DNA from 3 places in the Bradyrhizobium sp. CCBAU 25338 genome. Region 3 is predicted to be linked to each of the others. Evidence: predicted binding sites of a transcription regulator. Region 3 holds the regulator's gene; each other region holds the start of a gene.

Region 1 (5,859 bases), 160 kb from region 3:
CATGCCTTCGTCGAGCGGCGCTATCTCATCATTCCTGGGCTGCGCTCGTCGCGCATCTACATCATCGATACCAAGCCCGATCCGACCAAAGCCAAGATCCACAAGATCATCGAGCCAGAGGAAGTCTTCAAGAAGACCGGCTATTCGCGGCCACACACGATCCATTGCGGGCCGGACGGCATTTACGTGAGCACGCTGGGCGGCGGCGGCAAGGACGGTACCGAAGGCCCTCCCGGCGTCTTCATCATGGATTGCGAGACCTTCGAGGTCCTCGGACGATGGGAGATCGACCGCGGTCCACAGACGCTGCATTATGATTTCTGGTGGAATCTGCCGCGCGACTACATGGTGACGAGCGAATGGGCATTGCCGCCACAGTTCGAGAACGGGATCGTCCCGGAAGATCTGCTTGCGAACAAATATGGACATCGTCTCCACTTCTGGGATCTTCGCGCACGTCGCAACGTCCAGACCATCGACCTCGGCGCCAATCATCAAATGGCGCTGGAGGTACGACCGGCGCACGATCCGGTTCGCGAGTACGGCTTCGTAGGCGTCGTGGTCGACACCACGAATCTCGAAGCATCGATCTGGACCTGGTGGCGAGAAGGCGGGAAATTCCATGCGGAGAAGACCGCGACCATCCCTCCCGAGCCAGCGCCAAAGGAGAAGCTCCCGCCGCTGCTCCAGGGATTTGGCGCCGTGCCGCCGCTGGTGACCGACATCGACCTGTCGATGGATGACCGGTTTCTCTATGTCTCGTGCTGGGGCACGGGTGAAATGCGCCAGTACGACGTCAGTGATCCGCGCAAGCCGAAGCTGGCGGGCTCGGTCCACATCGGCGGTATCGCGCGCCGCACGCCTCATCCGAACGGCAAGGCATTTGCGGCGGGTCCGCAGATGGTCGAGATCAGCCGCGACGGCAGGCGCGTTTACTGGACCAACTCGCTCTATTCCACCTGGGATGACCAGTTCTATCCCGATGGGGTTCCGGGCGTGGAGGTCATGGCCAATGTCGGTCGCAACGGCGGCCTCGAGCTCGACAAGGACTATTTCGTGAGCTTCCCCGACGGATATCGTGCACACCAGATCAGGCTCGAGGGCGGCGATTGTTCGACGGATTCCTTTTGCTATCCGTCGGTCTAGATTGGGGTCACGCGAGCCCGGCACTCGGCTGGCTGTGGCTCGCTCTCGTTGCGAGCGGCCTCTACCACGGCGTCAATCCAGGCATGGGATGGCCGCTCGCCGTTTCGGCCGGGCTCATGGACAAGAGCCCGCGCGCGCTTTTCCGCGCTCTGTGGGCCCTGTCGGCCGGGCATCTGCTCGCAACGCTCCTCGTGCTGCTGCCATTCGCGTTCCTGCTCGTGCTGGCGGAGTGGCAGCGTCCGATCCAGATCGGCGCGAGCCTCCTCGTCATCGGCTTCGGCGTCTATCGGTTGATCATTCGGCGCCATCCGCGCGCGCTGGCACGAATTCCGCCGGCGCAATTGGTGCTCTGGTCGTTTGCCGTGGCCATTGCCCATGGCGCCGCCCTGATGCTCGTGCCGATCTATCTTGGGCTCTGCCAGGCCTTCGAGCTCGATGCCGGGCATGAGGCGGCGGGCGAGTTGATGAAGGCAAGTATCGGGATGGCGGTGCTCGTGGCCCTGGTGCACGTTGCCGCCATGGTCAGCGCCGGCGGATGTCTGGCTTGGCTGGTCTACCGTTATCTCGGGCTGAAGTTCGTCTCGCGAAGCTGGTTCAATCTGGATGCAGTCTGGGCGACCAGTCTCGTCCTGGTCGGCGCCGTGGCGCTCGCCTTCAATCTTGGGAGCTGAGAGTGAGGCGCTTACCGCGTCAACGTCCACTCGCCGATGATGCGGAAGCGAGCCTTCGCGTCGTCCTGCTTGAACAGTGCGAGGCGGTCGATCGCCAGCGCGCCGAGACGAAGCGACGCAAACCGGGCCCGTAACATCTCCAGTATCGGCCCGCGGCGCTCTGCATCCAGCCGGCCGGTGAGCGTCATGTGGAAGCGGAATTCCTCCATCACGTAAGGGTAGCCCCAGCGGTCGAGATAATCGCGCTGCCGCTCGGTGAGTTTCTCGGGCTTGCGCCGCGCACGATCGTCCGCTGTGAGGGCCGCGCGGAAGGAGTCGAATTCACGAACGCAATCGCCGGCGAGCTGCTGGAGAGCGTCGACCGGCTCGGCCGGAATGACGGCAATGAAGCCGCTGATGGTATCGACGACGGGGCGGATCACTGGGATTGTCCGCGATTGGCCGGCAAACGTCGCGCAGCCCGCCATGAGCTCGGCCTCGGTCCTGCCTGATACCAGCACCATCGGCGCCTTCAGCGTGGCGTGAAAGCCGTACTTGCGGGGATCGGTGGTGAGGTCGTGCCAGTCCGGCGCAATCTGCAGCGCCTCGCGCGGGAACGGCACCTCGTCGCCCGTGCGGGCGTCATAGCCGAGCAGTTCGGCGCCGAAGCGGGAGCAGGCACCGTCGGCGCCGGCGGCAAAATAGATCGCGTAACGGGGGAAACCTGTCATCGACTCAGCATAGCCAATTTAAGCCGCGACGACAGCCTCGCGCGGCGCCGTCACGGCAGTGAGCAGCCTTGTCGCGTCGGTGAGATGCACGAGCTTGCCGCCCGAGATCACCGCGATCAGCCGCGGCCGCAGCTTCACGCTGTCGTCGACGAGGAGAATGTCGGCGCGGCGTCCCTCCGCGAGCATGCCGCGATCGGCAAGGCCGGTCGCACGCGCCGGGCCGGCGGAGACCAGATCCCAGGCCTGTGCCAGCGGCACCACGCCATCGGCGGCGAGGCGGAACGCGGCGAGCAGCTGTGCGGGATAATAATAGTCCGACGCCAATACCGAGCAGAGCCCCTTGGCGATCATGTCGGATGCCCTGGTCCAGCCGGTGTGACTGCCGCCGCGCACGACATTCGGCGCGCCGTAGACGATGGCATCGCCGTGGCTCGCTGCCGCCCGCGCCGTCTCCTCGTTGATCGGAAACTCCGCGATGTCAGCGCCGAGCTCGCGAAACTCCCGGCGCATCGCCGGCGTTGCGTCATCATGCGAGAGCATCCGTACCCCGGCCGCGCGGGCAGAAGCGGCGAGGCGCGATACCGAAGCGGGCACCTCGTCGGCGCGCGAAACCACGCGCTCGACCAGCCGGTCGAATTCCTCGCTCGAAAGGCCAGTGCGCTCCACCATGCGGTTGCGCTTGCGCGGCTTGGCCATGTCGGCGACGGTGCCGTCCATGTGGTCGTTGAAGGCGAACAGGTCGACGCGGCCCTCGGCGAGCCACTGGGCGATTTCGGCCTCGGCATCGAGATTGTAGGTCTCGTGCCGCAGATGAAAGCGGGTGTCGGCGGCGAATTGCGGGCGCTGGCGCTCGATCGCCTCCATCAGGCCGCGCGCATTGTCGGCGCTGCGCAGGCCCGGCTCCCAGGAGCAGGTCGTGGCGTGAAAGACGGTGGTGATGCCGTTGCCGATCGCCTGGCGGTCGCTGTCGGCGAGCGCGACGTCGATCGGGAAATCGACGCCGGCGCGCGGCATCATCTGTCGCTCGAAGGCATCGCCATGCAGATCGACGATGCCGGGCAGCACCAGCAGGTCGCGGGCATCGATCGCCAGCCGCGCACGACCGCGCGAAGCATCGACCTGTGCAATATCCGTTCCGGACACGAGAAGTGAGGTTTCGACGAACTCGGCGCCGATCAGGGCCCGGCCGCCTTCGAGGAATATGTCTGTCACGCGATCGCGCTTCGTTTGCTGGCGGGAGAACTGGCGAGAGAGCTCGCCCGTGCTTCGTATGTCGAAAGAAAATCTTCAATCCCGAGCTTGCGGAAATCGGGCAGCGCCTCGCGCAATTTGTCGTGATCCCAGTCCCACCAGGCGAGCTTCGCAAGGCGCCCGGCGATCTCCTCCGAGAACCGCCGCCGCACGATCCGGGCCGGATTGCCGGCGACGATGGTGTAGGCCGGCACGTCCTTGGTGACGATGGCGCCGGCGGCGATCACCGCGCCGGTGCCGATGTTGCGCCCCGGCAACACGATCGCGCCATGGCCGATCCAGACGTCGTGGCCGATATGGATGTGATGCTGGCGCCGCCAGTCGAAGAACTCGGCATCGTCGCTCTCACCTTCGAAATAGGCGCTGGAGCGGTAGGTGAAGTGCGCCTGTGTCGCGCGGTGCATCGGATGGTTGCCGGGATTGATGCGCGTCATCGCCGCGATCGAGCAGAACTTTCCGATGGTGGTGTAGGTGATCTGCGAATCGTTGACGACATAGGAGTAATCGCCCATCGCCACTTCATGCAGGATCGTGCGCGCGCCAACCTCGGTATAAGCGCCGAGCCGGGTCTCATGCAGTTTGGCCGAGGGGGCGATGGTCGGCTGGACCGAAAGAGCTTTGGCGGCCATGTTGCATCCGGGGTGCGAGGGCGGGCGTTCCTCTTCGAGTGGATTCATGACAATGTCATGACGTAGCGATGACAGGGGATGACGTGTGCAGGATCGCTGCGCTGCAACGGTCGTGTCACACAAGTGTTAAGCATGGACGTTAGCGATTGGCTCCAGCTACTCTGGAGCCCTGCATGCTGGTGGTGGATGGTCTGACGTGTCGCTTCGGCGCAAAAGCCGCGGTGGACGACGCTTCGTTTGAGGTTTCTCCCGGCGGCTTCGTCGGTGTGATCGGGCGATCCGGCGCCGGGAAGTCGACATTGCTGCGAAGCATCAACCGTCTGGTGACGCCGACTGAGGGACGCATCCTGTTCGACGGCGTCGACGTCACCGCATTGAGCGGCAAGGAGCTGCGGCGGTGGCGTGCGCGCTCGGCGATGATTTTCCAGCAATTCAACCTGGTCGGCCGGCTCGACGTGCTCACCAACGTCCTGATGGGGCGTCTTGCGACGATGCCCGCCTGGCGTTCGCTGTCGCAGGCCTGGCCCGAGCAGGACAAGGCGCTGGCTATGTCGGCCCTCGAGCAGTTCGACATCGCCTCGCTCGCCGCCCAGCGCGCCGACCAGCTCTCCGGCGGTCAGCAGCAGCGCGTGGCGATCGCCCGCGCATTGGTGCAGCAGCCCGATATCATTCTGGCCGACGAGCCGATCGCCTCGCTCGACCCGCGCAACACCAAGATCGTGATGGATGCGCTTCTGCGCATCAACAAGCATTTCGGCATCACCGTGCTCTGCAACCTGCATTCGCTCGATCTCGCCCGCAGCTATTGCGACCGCCTGATCGGCATGGCCGCAGGCCGCGTGGTGTTCGACGGCGCGCCGTCGATGCTGACAGATCGGATTGCGCGGGAGCTCTACGATCTGGAAGCCAACGAGGTCATGGGCGGCGCGCCGACCGCCGCGCCCGAGGGTGTTCCGGCGCTCGGCAGCGCTGCCGCCGCCTGAGCGGCGGAAGCGTCTATTCAACGTTTCGCGTTAAAAGAACTCCAGCTGAAGAAGAGGGGTATCATGATTACTCGTCGATTGATTCTTGCCGGTGCCGCGGCCCTGGCCTTCACCGCCTCCGCCTCCGCCGAAGACTGGCGGAAGAAATACCCGGAGATCACTCTCGCCGTGGTTCCCGCCGAGAACGCCTCCGGCGTCACCGAGCGCTTTACGCCCTTCATCAACTATCTGTCGAAGGAGCTCGGCACGAAGGTCACGCTACGCGTCGCCAACGACTATGCCGCCGTGATCGAAGGCCAGCGCGCCGGAAACATTCACATCGGCTATTACGGCCCTGCAGCCTTTGCCCGCGCCCGGCTGACCGGTGTCAAGACCGATGCGTTCGCGATCGAGGTCAATGCTGACGGCTCAAAGGGCTACTACTCGGTCTTCTACGTGCTCGCGAAATCGCCCTACCAGAAGGTCGAGG
Region 2 (5,859 bases), on a different contig from region 3:
TCAAGCTGACCTCGCCGGCTGGCAAATATCTCAGCGAGCACCAGGTGCGTCCGGCCGACTTCAACCAGTACGGCACGCGCCGCGGCAACCATGAAGTGATGATGCGCGGCACCTTCGCCAACATCCGCATCAAGAACTTCATGCTGAAGGGCGCCGACGGCAACATTCCGGAAGGCGGCCTGACCAAGCACTGGCCCGACGGCGAGCAGATGTCGATCTACGACGCCGCGATGAAGTACCAGCAGGAGCAGGTGCCGCTGGTGGTGTTCGCCGGCGCCGAATACGGCAACGGCTCCTCGCGCGACTGGGCCGCGAAGGGCACGCGTCTGCTCGGCGTGCGCGCCGTGATCTGCCAGAGCTTCGAGCGCATCCACCGCTCCAACCTGGTCGGCATGGGCGTGCTGCCGCTGACCTTCGAGGAAGGCACCTCATGGTCGTCGCTGGGCCTGAAGGGCGACGAGAAGGTCACGCTGCGCGGCCTCGTCGGCGACCTCAAGCCGCGCCAGAAGCTGACCGCGGAGATCGTCTCCGGCGACGGTTCGCTGCAGCGCGTTTCGCTGCTCTGCCGTATCGATACGCTGGACGAGCTCGACTACTACCGCAACGGCGGCATCCTGCACTACGTGCTGCGCAAGCTCGCGGCGTAAGCGCGGATTTGTGAACGATGGCTCACTGCGAAGTGAGTAGAAGCCCAAACGAAGGCGGCCTATCAAAGGCCGCCTTCGCGCGTTTGCGGTACGTTTCAGATGGGCCCGCCCGGCGGAAAACCTTCCCTTGGACGGTTGGCTGGACGGACGAATGTACCGCGCCCCGTAAGACTACGGTGACCATCCGGCGATAAGAATCCCCTTCCCACGAGCAATGGTGTGCGGCGTTCGACATGACGACAATGACGGCTTCTCATCCGATTTCGCGCTGGTCCAATGCCCTCTGGACGGGAGCTCTCGGCATCTGCGCGATCATCGCCGTCATCCGTCCCGCTCAGGCTGATCCCCGCGCCGTTGTTGAATTGTTTACCTCGCAGGGCTGCTCCTCCTGCCCGCCCGCCGACCAGATCATCGGCGATCTCTCGAAAGACCCGTCGATCATCGCGTTGAGCATGCCGATCGACTATTGGGACTATCTCGGCTGGAAAGACACGCTGGCGGACTCGCGCTTCTCTGCACGGCAGCGTGCCTATTCGCGGATGCGCGGCGACCGTGAGGTCTACACGCCGCAGGCCGTCGTCAACGGCTCAACGCATGTCATCGGCAGCGATCGCGCCGGCATCGAGAATGCGATCGGCAAGACCGACAAGGGCACCGGCGTGATGAGCGTGCCGGTGACGATGTCACTGTCGGGCAAGCACATCAACGTCTCGGTGGCCGCAAGCAAGGAGCCCGCGGTCTCGCACGGCGAGGTCTGGATCTGCTCGATCGCCAAGTCGGTGCCGATCGCGATCACCCGCGGCGAGAATCGCGGACAGCAGGTCACCTATCACAACGTGGTACGCAACCTGCTCAAGGTCGGCGACTGGACCGGCCGTCCGGAAAGCTGGACGGTGCCGATCGAGAACCTCACGCGCGACGGCGTCGACGGCGCGGTGGTCTATGTCCAGGACGGCAGCCGGGAGAAGCCCGGCCCGATGCTCGGCGCGGCGTACACGTCGCTGCATTGAAGCGCAGAGGTACTCAAGACAATCAGGCTCTCGTCATTCCGGGGCGCCCCAGTTGGCGCGAGCCCGGGATCCATTGATCCATCATCTGAGCTGAGAAATGGATTCTCAGGTGCGCAATTGCGCACCGTAGCTCGCGCTTCGCGCGCCCCGGAATGACAGCGGCCGGCAACATCCCGACACAAACAAAAAAGGACCAACTTGCGTTGGCCCTCCTTGCCGTGCGTACAGACCCGATCCTGTTCGACCCCGGGGGGCTGGGGGCTGAGGAATCCGGAACCGAAAGGACCGGGTCAACGCACGGAAGCCCTTATCGCAATGCAGGGCGGCAGGCGGTGGGCGGAAAAACGGCGATACTATGATTCCTGCTAACGATCCCGTGACGGTTTGCCGCGACAAAGTTCCACCCCTGCGTGTGCCCTGACCCGGGGCCGATTCGGTGGGTTGAGCCCCTTGCGGCGCGGAACGGTTGGCGCGATCATGCAATTGTCATGAGCCGCGGTTCCGGGGACGGTCTTCGCGGACGCGGTCATGGCGTGCGATGAGGAGGCGCTTCCCATGAGCCTGATGTCGGAGGATGCCGATCCGAGCGAGCAGCGCGCGGCGGCGCGCCCCGCCGCTGCGAATGCGCAGCCGAACCGGGTGACGTTCAACCGGCTCGAGCTGCACCGGATTCTCAATCTCTACGGCCGCATGGTCGCCGACGGCGAGTGGCGCGACTACGCCATCGACTTTCTGAAGGACCGCGCCGTGTTCTCGGTCTATCGCCGCGCCTCGGAAGTGCCGATCTATCGCATCGAGAAGGACCCGCGGCTCGCGCGCAAGCAGGGCATGTACAGCGTGATCTCGGCGACCGGGCTGATTCTGCGCCGCGGCCATGAGCTTGAGCGGGTGTTGCTGGTGATCGATCGGAAGCTGGCGGTGGTGTGACGGGACTTTCGCAGCCCGGATGAGCGCAGCGACATCCGGGTCTTGTCTCGCAGCGTTCCCCGGGTATCGCTGCGCTCACCCGGGCTACAGAACCTACCTCTTCGGCACCGTGCTTGCGCCCTCGCCGAGGTCGCGCTGCATCATCACCGTGTCCAGCCAGCGGCCGAATTTCAGCCCGACATTGGGATGCGTGCCGATCATCTTGAAGCCGGCTTTGGTGTGCACGCCGATCGATCCGGCATTGGCGGAATCGCCGATCACGGCGATCATCTGGCGAAAGCCGCGCGCCTCGCATTCGGTGATCAGCCGTTCCAGCAGCAACGAGCCGACACCGCGGCGGTGGAAGGCGGGGTCGAGATAGATCGAGTTCTCCACCGTGAAGCGGTAGGCCGGCCGCGGCCGGTAGGCGCCGGCATAGGCATAGCCGGCAATGCTGCCATCGAGCATGGCGACGAAATAGGGATAGCCGCCGTCGATCAGCGTGCGGTAGCGACGCGTCATCTCGGCGAGGTCGGGTGGCTCCAGCTCGAATGTCGCCGTGCCCTCGCGGACGGCCTGCTGGTAGATGGCGGTGATGGCGGGAAGGTCGGCCTCGGTGGTGGGCCTGATTTCGGGTGCGGACATGGCGGCAAGATAGCAGCGGTATTGCAACGAGCAACGCTGTTTCCGCATGCGTCATGGTCGGGCATGACGGAGTGTTACGCATACAAAAACCCCGGCCTCTCGGCCGGGGTTCATGTCGTTCACTCAGGTCGTCGCTTACTCGCGCTGGCCGAGCAGCTGCAGCAGCAGCGTGAACAGGTTGATGAAGTTCAGGTACAGCGACAGCGCGCCGGTGATGGCCGCACGCTCTGCGATGTCACCGCCGGCCGAGGCGTAGCCGTAGATGTAGTCGTTCTTCAGCCGCTGGGTGTCCCAGGCGGTGAGGCCCGAGAACACCAGCACGCCGACCACCGACACGATGAACTGCAGCATCGAGCTGGCCAGGAACAGGTTCACCAGGCTGGCGAGGACGATGCCGATCAGGCCCATGAACAGGAACGAGCCCATTCCGGTCAGGTCACGCTTGGTGGTGTAGCCGTAGAGGCTGAGGGCACCGAAGGTCGCCGCGGTGATGAAGAACACCCGCACGATCGAGGTGTGCGTGAACACCAGGAAGATCGACGACAGCGAGATGCCCATCAGCGCCGAGAACACCCAGAACAGGATCTGGGCGGTCGAGGGGGCGAGACGGTTGATGCCTGCCGAGATCACGAACACCATCGCGAGCGGCGCGAGCATGAACAGCCACTTCAGGGGGCTGACGAACATGGCGTAGCCGAACGGCGTCAGGAACAGCTTGCCGACGCGGACCGCTTCCGGGGTCGCAACGTCGGTCACGGCGGCCATGTAGACGCCGAGGGCGGCAAGGCCAGTGATGGCCAGGCCAATGGTCATGTAGTTGTAGATGCGCAGCATGTAGGCGCGCAGGCCGGCATCGACCGTCGCGGCGTCAACACGCCCGGCGGCCCTGCCGAAAGGAGAAGCGTAGTTACGGTCTAGGTCCGACATGGTCGAATTCCCGTTGGTTGGTCCGGTCCGGCACGAGGGTCGCCATGCCGCCGGTTCGTCAAATTCTATCTCGGATACCGATGCCAGCCGACTAAATTCTGGCTAACAATCGGGGCTCCGAACCCATCCGATATGTGGGAAACTAACACATTCGCTGCAACCGTCCACGCGCGGCTGAATGTCGCCCTCACCCACAATCCGGACGAGTAGTCGTGGTTAATCGCAGGAATCGTGCGATTCCGCTCCCGCGCGGCGACCCGCTACATTTTGTCACAAATTCCGCAACACCGTCGCGGGCTTTTTGTTCAAGGCCAGCAGCGTGCCGGCGAGTCCCAGCCCGACGGTGACCACGAGGGCGGCCGCGACCACGCCGGCCGCGCTGCCGGCCTGCCAGACGAAGCTCAGCGTCATCAGCCGCGTCACGATCATCCAGGCTGCGATGCTGCCGGCGATCACGCCGAACACCGCGGTGGCGAGGCCGATCAGGAGGTATTCGAGCGCATAGGCGCCCAGCAGCCGCAGCCGCGTCGCGCCCAGGGTCTTGAGGATCACCGCATCGTAGACGCGGTGGCGGTGGCCGGCTGCGAGCGCCCCGCCCAGCACCAGGATCGCCGAGATCAGGGTGACGGCACTGGCGCCGCGGATCGCCAGCGCCAGGTTGGTCACCACCGAGCCGACCGTCTCCATCACCTCGCGTACGCGCACGCTCGTCACCATCGGATAGGCGTCGGCCACCTGCTTGATGATCTTGCCGTCGCCCGCGGCGTGGCCGCCGGCCTCGGTCAGCGTTGCGATATGGGTATGCGGGGCGCCCTTGAAGGCGTTCGGCGAGAAGACGAGGACGAAGTTTATGCCGAGCCCCTGCCAGTCGATGGTGCGCAGATTGCCGATTTTCGCCGGGATGTCGCGCCCGAGCACGTTGACCACGATCTCGTCGCCGAGCTTGAGGCCGAGTCCGTCGGCGATCTTCTTCTCCATCGAGACCAGCGGCGGCCCGGAATAATCGGCGCTCCACCACTCGCCCTCGACCACCTTGGAACCTTTCGGCAGGTCGCCGGTGTAGGTCAGGCCACGGTCGCTCTGCAGCACCCATTCGGAATCGGTGGTCGGCTTGAGTTCCTCGGCGCGCACGCCGCGCGCCGCGACGATGCGCCCGCGCAGCATCGGCACATCCTCGACCTTCGCGCCGGGAGCGATCTGGCGCAGATAGCCGTCGAACTGCTCGGCTTGCGCGCTCGGGATGTCGATGAAGAAAAAGGATGGCGCCTGATCGGGCAGAGCTGCGAGGAACTGCCGGCGCAGATTGCCGTCGATCTGGGTGATGGTGACGAGCACGGCGAGCCCGAGCCCCAGCGACAGAACGACCGAGGGCGTCAGCGCACCCGGCCGGTGTATGTTGGCGATCGCCAGCCGCAGCATCGGCAGCCGCGTCCGCGGCAGCCGCCGTGCGCCTGCCATCAGCAGGGCGGCGATGCCGCGCAGCAGGGCGAACACGACGACCGAGGAGGCGACGAATACCGCCGCGATGCGCTTGTCGAAGGAGAGGCCGATCACGACGGCCATGAGCAGGGCGATCACGAGCCCCATGAACACCAGATAGCCCAAGCGCGGCCGGTGCCATTCCGAGCTGATGGTGTCGCGGAACAGCGCTGCGACCGGCACGTCGTGCACGCGGCCGAGCGGCCACAGGCCGAAGGCCAGCGCGGTCAAGAGGCCGTAGACGA
Region 3 (5,859 bases):
ACATCTCGTGCAGCAGTTCTGATCCCTTAAGTCCTCATGTACCGGCGTAAACGTTCGGGCGTCTTGAGCGCGCCCGGCGAGCCTTAAGGGATTCTGGCCGCACGGGTTTTTCAAGGCTTAGGCAATCGCTGCGAAGGCCCCAGGATGGTAGGCGCGCAGCGAGGGAAAGGGTGCAATGACGGTTTTGACCTGGTCCGATGATCGCGTCGAGCAGCTGAAGAAGCTTTGGGAGGCCGGACTTTCGGCCAGCCAGATCGCGGCGGAGCTCGGCAATGTGACCCGCAATGCCGTGATCGGCAAAGTGCACCGGCTCGGCCTGTCCGGCCGCGCCAAGAGCCCTTCGTCGGCAGCGCCCCGGCCGCGCAAGGCGCGGCCCGCGCAGCACATGATGCGGGTGACCCGCCCCGTTGCCCGCGGCAACACCGCGCTGGCGCAGGCCTTCGAGGTCGAGGTGGAGGCCGAACCCGTCACCTACGACAATGTGGTGCCGATGAACCAGCGGCTGTCGCTGCTGGAGCTGAACGAGGCGACCTGCCACTGGCCGGTCGGAGATCCCTCGAGCCCGGATTTCTTCTTCTGCGGCGGCAAGGCGCTCTCCGGCCTGCCCTATTGCGCCCAGCATTCGCGCGTGGCGTATCAACCCGCAGCGGATCGCCGGCGCGCGCCGGCGAAGCCGGGCACGCGGTGAGTTTGCGGATTTAGCTGACTGCAGCCGTCACACGATGACGGCTCGACTTACTCGGTGTCATCCCCGCGGAGGCGGGGATCCATAACCACAGGGCGCAGTGATTGCGCGAGATGGCTACTGCGAGTCTTCGCCAAACCACGTCTTGTGGTTATGGATCCCGGGCTCGCGCTACGCGCGCCCCGGGATGACGGCCAAGATTGTTGCCGCGGCTCGCTAATTCGACATCCACAAAACTCAGGTCTGCTCCGCCTTCGCGAACCGATCGTCCAGCGCATAGCCGGCGCCACGCACGGTGCGGATCGGATCCTGCTCCCGGCCGAGATTGAGCAGCTTGCGCAGGCGGCCGATGTGGACGTCGACAGTGCGCTCGTCGATGTAGATGTCGCGGCCCCAGACGCTGTCGAGCAGCTGCTCGCGCGAGAACACGCGGCCGGGATGCTCCAGGAAGAACTCCAGCAGACGATATTCGGTCGGGCCGAGATCGATCGGCCGGCCCGAACGCGCCACGCGGCGCTTGTCGCGGTCGAGCTCGATGTCGCCATAGGCGAGCACGGTGGCGAGCCGCTCGGGGCTGGCGCGCCTGAGCAGGCCCTTCACGCGCGCCAGCAGCTCCGGCACCGAGAACGGCTTGACGATGTAGTCGTCGGCACCGGTCGCAAGTCCCCGCACCCGCTCGCTTTCTTCGCCGCGCGCGGTCAGCATGATGATCGGAAGCTGCTTGGTTTCGGGACGGGTGCGCAGCCGCCGGCACAGCTCGATGCCCGACAGGCCCGGCAGCATCCAGTCGAGCACGATCAGATCGGGAATGTGCTCCTTGAGGCGGGTGTCGGCATCATCGCCGCGCATCACCGTCTCAACGTCATAGCCGTCGCCTTCGAGGTTGTAGCGAAGAAGCTCGGTGAGAGCTTCCTCGTCCTCAACCACCATAATGCGTGCGCCCATGTTGTCGTCGCTCCTTGGGTATTCGGCACCGTTTAGGTATTCGGCACCGTCGTGGCGAAGGTCGTCATGTCGCCCTTCGGCCGCTTGTCGGTGATCGCCTGACCCTCGATCATGTAGAATACGGTCTCGGCGATGTTGGTGGCGTGGTCGCCGATCCGCTCGATGTTCTTGGCACAGAACATCAAATGGATGCAGAACGAGATGTTGCGCGGATCCTCCATCATGTAGGTGAGGAGTTCGCGGAACAGCGAGGTGCAGATGGCATCGACTTCCTCGTCGCCCTTCCACACCGCCATCGCTGCCGGCAGATCGTGCGCGGCATAGGCGTCCAGCACCGACTTGACCTGCTGCTGTACGAGGTCGGTCATGTGTTCCAGGCCGCGGAACAGTTTCAGCGGATGAAAATCCGTCTCCAGCGCTGCGACGCGCTTGCCCATGTTCTTGGCGAGATCGCCGATGCGCTCGAGATCGGTCGCGACGCGCATGGCCCCGACGATCTCGCGCAGATCAACGGCCATCGGCTGGCGGCGGGCGATGGTGAGCACGGCGCGCTCCTCGATGCGCTTCTGCAGCGTGTCGAGTTCGGCGTCGGTGGCGACGACGCGTTGACCGAGCGCGACGTCGCGGCGGATCAGCGCGTCGACGGAATCGACGATCATGCGCTCGGCGATGCCGCCCATCTCGGCGACCAGGCGGGTGAGTTCCTGGAGGTCGGTATCGAAAGCCTTTGCGGTATGTTCAGAACCCATGTTCCGTCTCCTCAGCCGAACCGGCCGGTGATGTAATCCTGCGTGCGCCGGTCGGTCGGCGACGTGAAGATCTTGCTGGTGTCGTCGAACTCGATCAGCTCGCCGAGATACATGAAGGCGGTCTTGTCGGAGACGCGGGCCGCCTGCTGCATGTTGTGGGTGACGATCGCGATCGTGTAGTTCTCGGACAATTCCTGGATCAGCTCCTCGACCTTGGCGGTCGAGATCGGGTCGAGCGCCGAGCAGGGCTCGTCGAACAGGATCACCTCGGGCCGCACCGCGACGGTACGGGCAATGCAGAGGCGCTGCTGCTGGCCGCCGGAGAGCGACAGGCCGGAGGCATTGAGCTTGTCCTTGACCTCGTTCCACAGCGCGCCGCCGCGCAGCGCCTTCTCCACGCGATCGTCCATCTCCGATTTCGAGATCTTCTCGTAGAGGCGGATCCCGAAGGCGATGTTCTCGTAGATCGTCATCGGGAACGGGGTCGGCTTCTGGAACACCATGCCGACCCGCGCGCGCAGCAGATTGAGGTCGAGCTTGGGGTCGAGCATGTTGGTGTGGTCGAGCATGAGCTGGCCGGTGGCGCGCTGGCCCGGGTAGAGGTCGTACATCCGGTTGAAGATACGCAGCAGGGTCGACTTGCCGCAGCCGGAAGGGCCGATGAAGGCCGTGACGCGATTGGTGCCGAGCGCCAGATTGATGTTCTTCAGCGCATGGTGCTCACCGTAGTAGAAATTGAGGTTGCGCGCCGTGACCTTGGCAGGCGCCTCGGGCAGCGGCTGCGAGCCGGGGTGAACGGTCGGCGCGCTTACGGAAACAGACATTTCACTCATTTTGCGGTCCTCTCGGCACCAAGGATGCGGGCGCCAATGTTCAGGGCAAGCACAGTCAGGGTGATCAGCAGCGCACCGCTCCAGGCGAGTTGCTTCCAGTAGGCGTAGGGGCTCTGCACGAAGTTGTTGATGGTCACCGGCAGGTTGGCCATCGTCTTGTCCAGGCCGAGGCTGAAGAATTGGTTCGACAGCGCGGTGAACAGCAGCGGCGCGGTCTCGCCCGCGACGCGAGCAGTGGCCAGCAGCACGCCGGTGATGAGGCCCGAGCGCGCCGCACGGTAGGCGATGCGCTTGATCACCAGCGAGCGCGGCAGCCCGAGCGCGGAGGCCGCCTCACGCAGCGGGTTCGGCACCAGCAGCAGCATGTCCTCCGTGGTGCGCACCACGACCGGGATCACGATCACGGCGAGCGCCAGCGCGCCAGCGATTGCCGAGAAGCCTCGCATCGGCACCACGACCGCACCGTAGATGAACAGGCCGATGATGATCGAGGGCGCCGAGAGCAGGATGTCGTTGATGAAACGGATGACCGAGGTCAGCCTGTCGTTGCGTCCGTATTCGGCAAGATAGGTGCCGGCGAACATGCCGAGCGGCGCGCCGATGCCGACGCCGATCACGGTCATGATCAGCGAGCCGACGATGGCGTTGCGAAGGCCGCCCTCGGTCGATCCGGGCGGCGGCGTGTCTGCGGTGAAGACCTGAAGGTTGAGCCCAGCCAAGCCGTTGTAGAGCAGCGTGACCAGGATCAGCGCGAGCCAGGTGACGCCGAAGGCGGCGGCTGCGATGCAGAGGCCGCGGATGACGATGTCCCAGCGGCGGCGGCGCGAATAGATCGGGTTCATGGCTTCACTTTCCGGCCTTGGTTTCCAGGCGCATCAGCATCAGCCGCGCGGCCGCGAGCACGAAGAACGTCAGCACGAACAGGAGCAGGCCGAGCAGGATCAGGCCGGACTGGTGCAAGCCGTCGCTCTCGGCGAACTCGGATGCGATCGCTGCCGAGATCGTGGTGCCCGGGGCGAAAATCGATGAAGAGATGCGAAACGAATTGCCGATGATGAAAGTCACGGCCATCGTCTCGCCGAGCGCGCGACCCAGCGCCAGCATGACGCCGCCGATGATGCCGACGCGGGTATACGGGATCACCACGCTGCGCACGACTTCCCACGTGGTGCAGCCGACACCGTAGGCGGCTTCCTTCAGCACCGGCGGCACCGTCTTGAACACGTCGACCGAGATCGAGGTGATGAAGGGCAGCACCATGATGGCGAGGATCAGCGCGGCATTGAACAGGCTGAGATAGGACGGGGGACCCGCGAAGATCGCGCCGAGCACGGGCACGCCGTCGAACACCCTGATCATGAAGGGCTGGAAGGTGTTGGCCAGGAACGGCCCCAGCACGAAGAAGCCCCACATGCCGTAGATGATCGAGGGAATGCCGGCGAGCAGCTCGATCGCCATGCCGATCGGGCGGCGCAGCCATTGCGGACAGAGCTCGGTGAGGAAGATCGCAATGCCGAGACCGACGGGAATGGCGATCAGCATCGCGATGAAGGAGGTGACGAGCGTACCGTACATCGGCCCGAGCGCGCCGAGCACGGGCGGATCGGCCGAAGGGGCCCAGCGCTGCGTCCACAGGAACGACAGGCCGTATTCCTTGATCGCCGGGAAGGCGCCCACGATCAGCGAAATGATAATGCCGCCGAGGATCAGCAGCACCGAGATCGCGGAAAGCCGCGTGACCCAGTAGAAGGTGACGTCACCGAGCTTGAACGCGCCCAAGGCCTTGGCGCGATCATACGGTCCGGCGTCGTCGATTGCATCGCTCTGAACGGCCATCTCTGCCACGCCGATCCCCTGTTTTGCCTTACGCCATCTGCATGCCGCCAAAGGCGGTCGTTTTCGACGGTTTGCCGCGTCGTTCCGGGTGGTCTCAAGGACCCGGAATCCTGGGATTCCGGGCCGTTCTTTCACTCGCGCCCGCCGAGGCGGAGCGCGAGTTTCAGTACGCTGCAATCAGCTCTTGATCTCGGCAGCCCACGTCTTCTCGATCTGCTTCACGACCGTGTCGGGCATCGGGATGTAATCGAGCTCCTCCGCCATCTTGTCGCCCTTCTCGAACGCCCACTTGAAGAACTTGATGGCTTCCTGGGACGCCGCCTTGTCGGTCGCATCCTTGTGCATCAAGATGAAGGTCGCGCCGGTAATCGGCCACGACGTTTCACCGGGCTGGTCGGTCAGGATCACATAGTAGTTCTTGGAGCCGGCCCAGTCGGCGTTGGCGGCTGCTGCCTGGAAGGCCGCAACGGTCGGCTGCACGGTCTTGCCGGACTTGTTGATCAGGGCACCGTAGGTCAGCTTGTTTTGCTTGGCATAGGCATACTCGACATAGCCGATCGAGTTCTTGGTCTGGCTGACATTGCCCGCGACGCCTTCATTGCCTTTGGCGCCAACACCCGTTGGCCACTCGACCGCGGTACCGGCACCGACCTTTGTCTTCCACTCGGCATTGGTCTTCGTAAGGAAATCGGTCCAGATGAACGTGGTGCCGGAGCCGTCCGACCGACGCACGACGGTGATGGCGTCCGAGGGGAGCTTCACTTTGGGATTAAGCTTGGCGATCGCCGGGTCATTCCATGTCTTGACCTTG

Evidence for each region. The regulator PhoB, encoded in region 3, activates phosphate uptake and scavenging genes when phosphate is short. The targets are predictions, from matches to a motif close to TGTCATNNANCTGTCAT.
Region 1: phnC (phosphonate ABC transporter ATP-binding protein) is a predicted target of PhoB. The motif match lies at 4,454-4,470, and genes of this name have one in related genera.
Region 2: ACM42_RS10500 (DUF2794 domain-containing protein) is a predicted target of PhoB. The motif match lies at 2,131-2,147, and genes of this name have one in related genera.

What each region holds. Positions count from the first base shown of each region.
Region 1 covers NZ_LFKY01000003.1:327,120-332,978, reverse strand. Annotated here, with positions in the region: gene ACM42_RS06820 (selenium-binding protein SBP56-related protein) at 1-1,146, shown strand, start outside; gene ACM42_RS06815 (hypothetical protein) at 1,230-1,817, shown strand; gene ACM42_RS06810 (DUF1045 domain-containing protein) at 1,829-2,527, opposite strand; gene ACM42_RS06805 (alpha-D-ribose 1-methylphosphonate 5-triphosphate diphosphatase) at 2,546-3,739, opposite strand; gene ACM42_RS06800 (transferase hexapeptide repeat family protein) at 3,736-4,407, opposite strand; gene phnC (phosphonate ABC transporter ATP-binding protein) at 4,581-5,390, shown strand; gene phnD (phosphonate ABC transporter substrate-binding protein) at 5,454-5,859, shown strand, end outside.
Region 2 covers NZ_LFKY01000029.1:78,944-84,802, reverse strand. Annotated here, with positions in the region: gene acnA (aconitate hydratase AcnA) at 1-647, shown strand, start outside; gene ACM42_RS10505 (DUF1223 domain-containing protein) at 881-1,657, shown strand; gene ACM42_RS10500 (DUF2794 domain-containing protein) at 2,213-2,584, shown strand; gene ACM42_RS10495 (GNAT family N-acetyltransferase) at 2,678-3,208, opposite strand; gene ACM42_RS10490 (Bax inhibitor-1/YccA family protein) at 3,344-4,135, opposite strand; gene ACM42_RS10485 (ABC transporter permease) at 4,406-5,859, opposite strand, start outside.
Region 3 covers NZ_LFKY01000003.1:489,903-495,761, forward strand. Annotated here, with positions in the region: gene ACM42_RS07580 (GcrA family cell cycle regulator) at 176-688, shown strand; gene phoB (phosphate regulon transcriptional regulator PhoB) at 923-1,630, opposite strand; gene phoU (phosphate signaling complex protein PhoU) at 1,663-2,379, opposite strand; gene pstB (phosphate ABC transporter ATP-binding protein PstB) at 2,391-3,212, opposite strand; gene pstA (phosphate ABC transporter permease PstA) at 3,209-4,054, opposite strand; gene pstC (phosphate ABC transporter permease subunit PstC) at 4,059-5,048, opposite strand; gene pstS (phosphate ABC transporter substrate-binding protein PstS) at 5,226-5,859, opposite strand, start outside.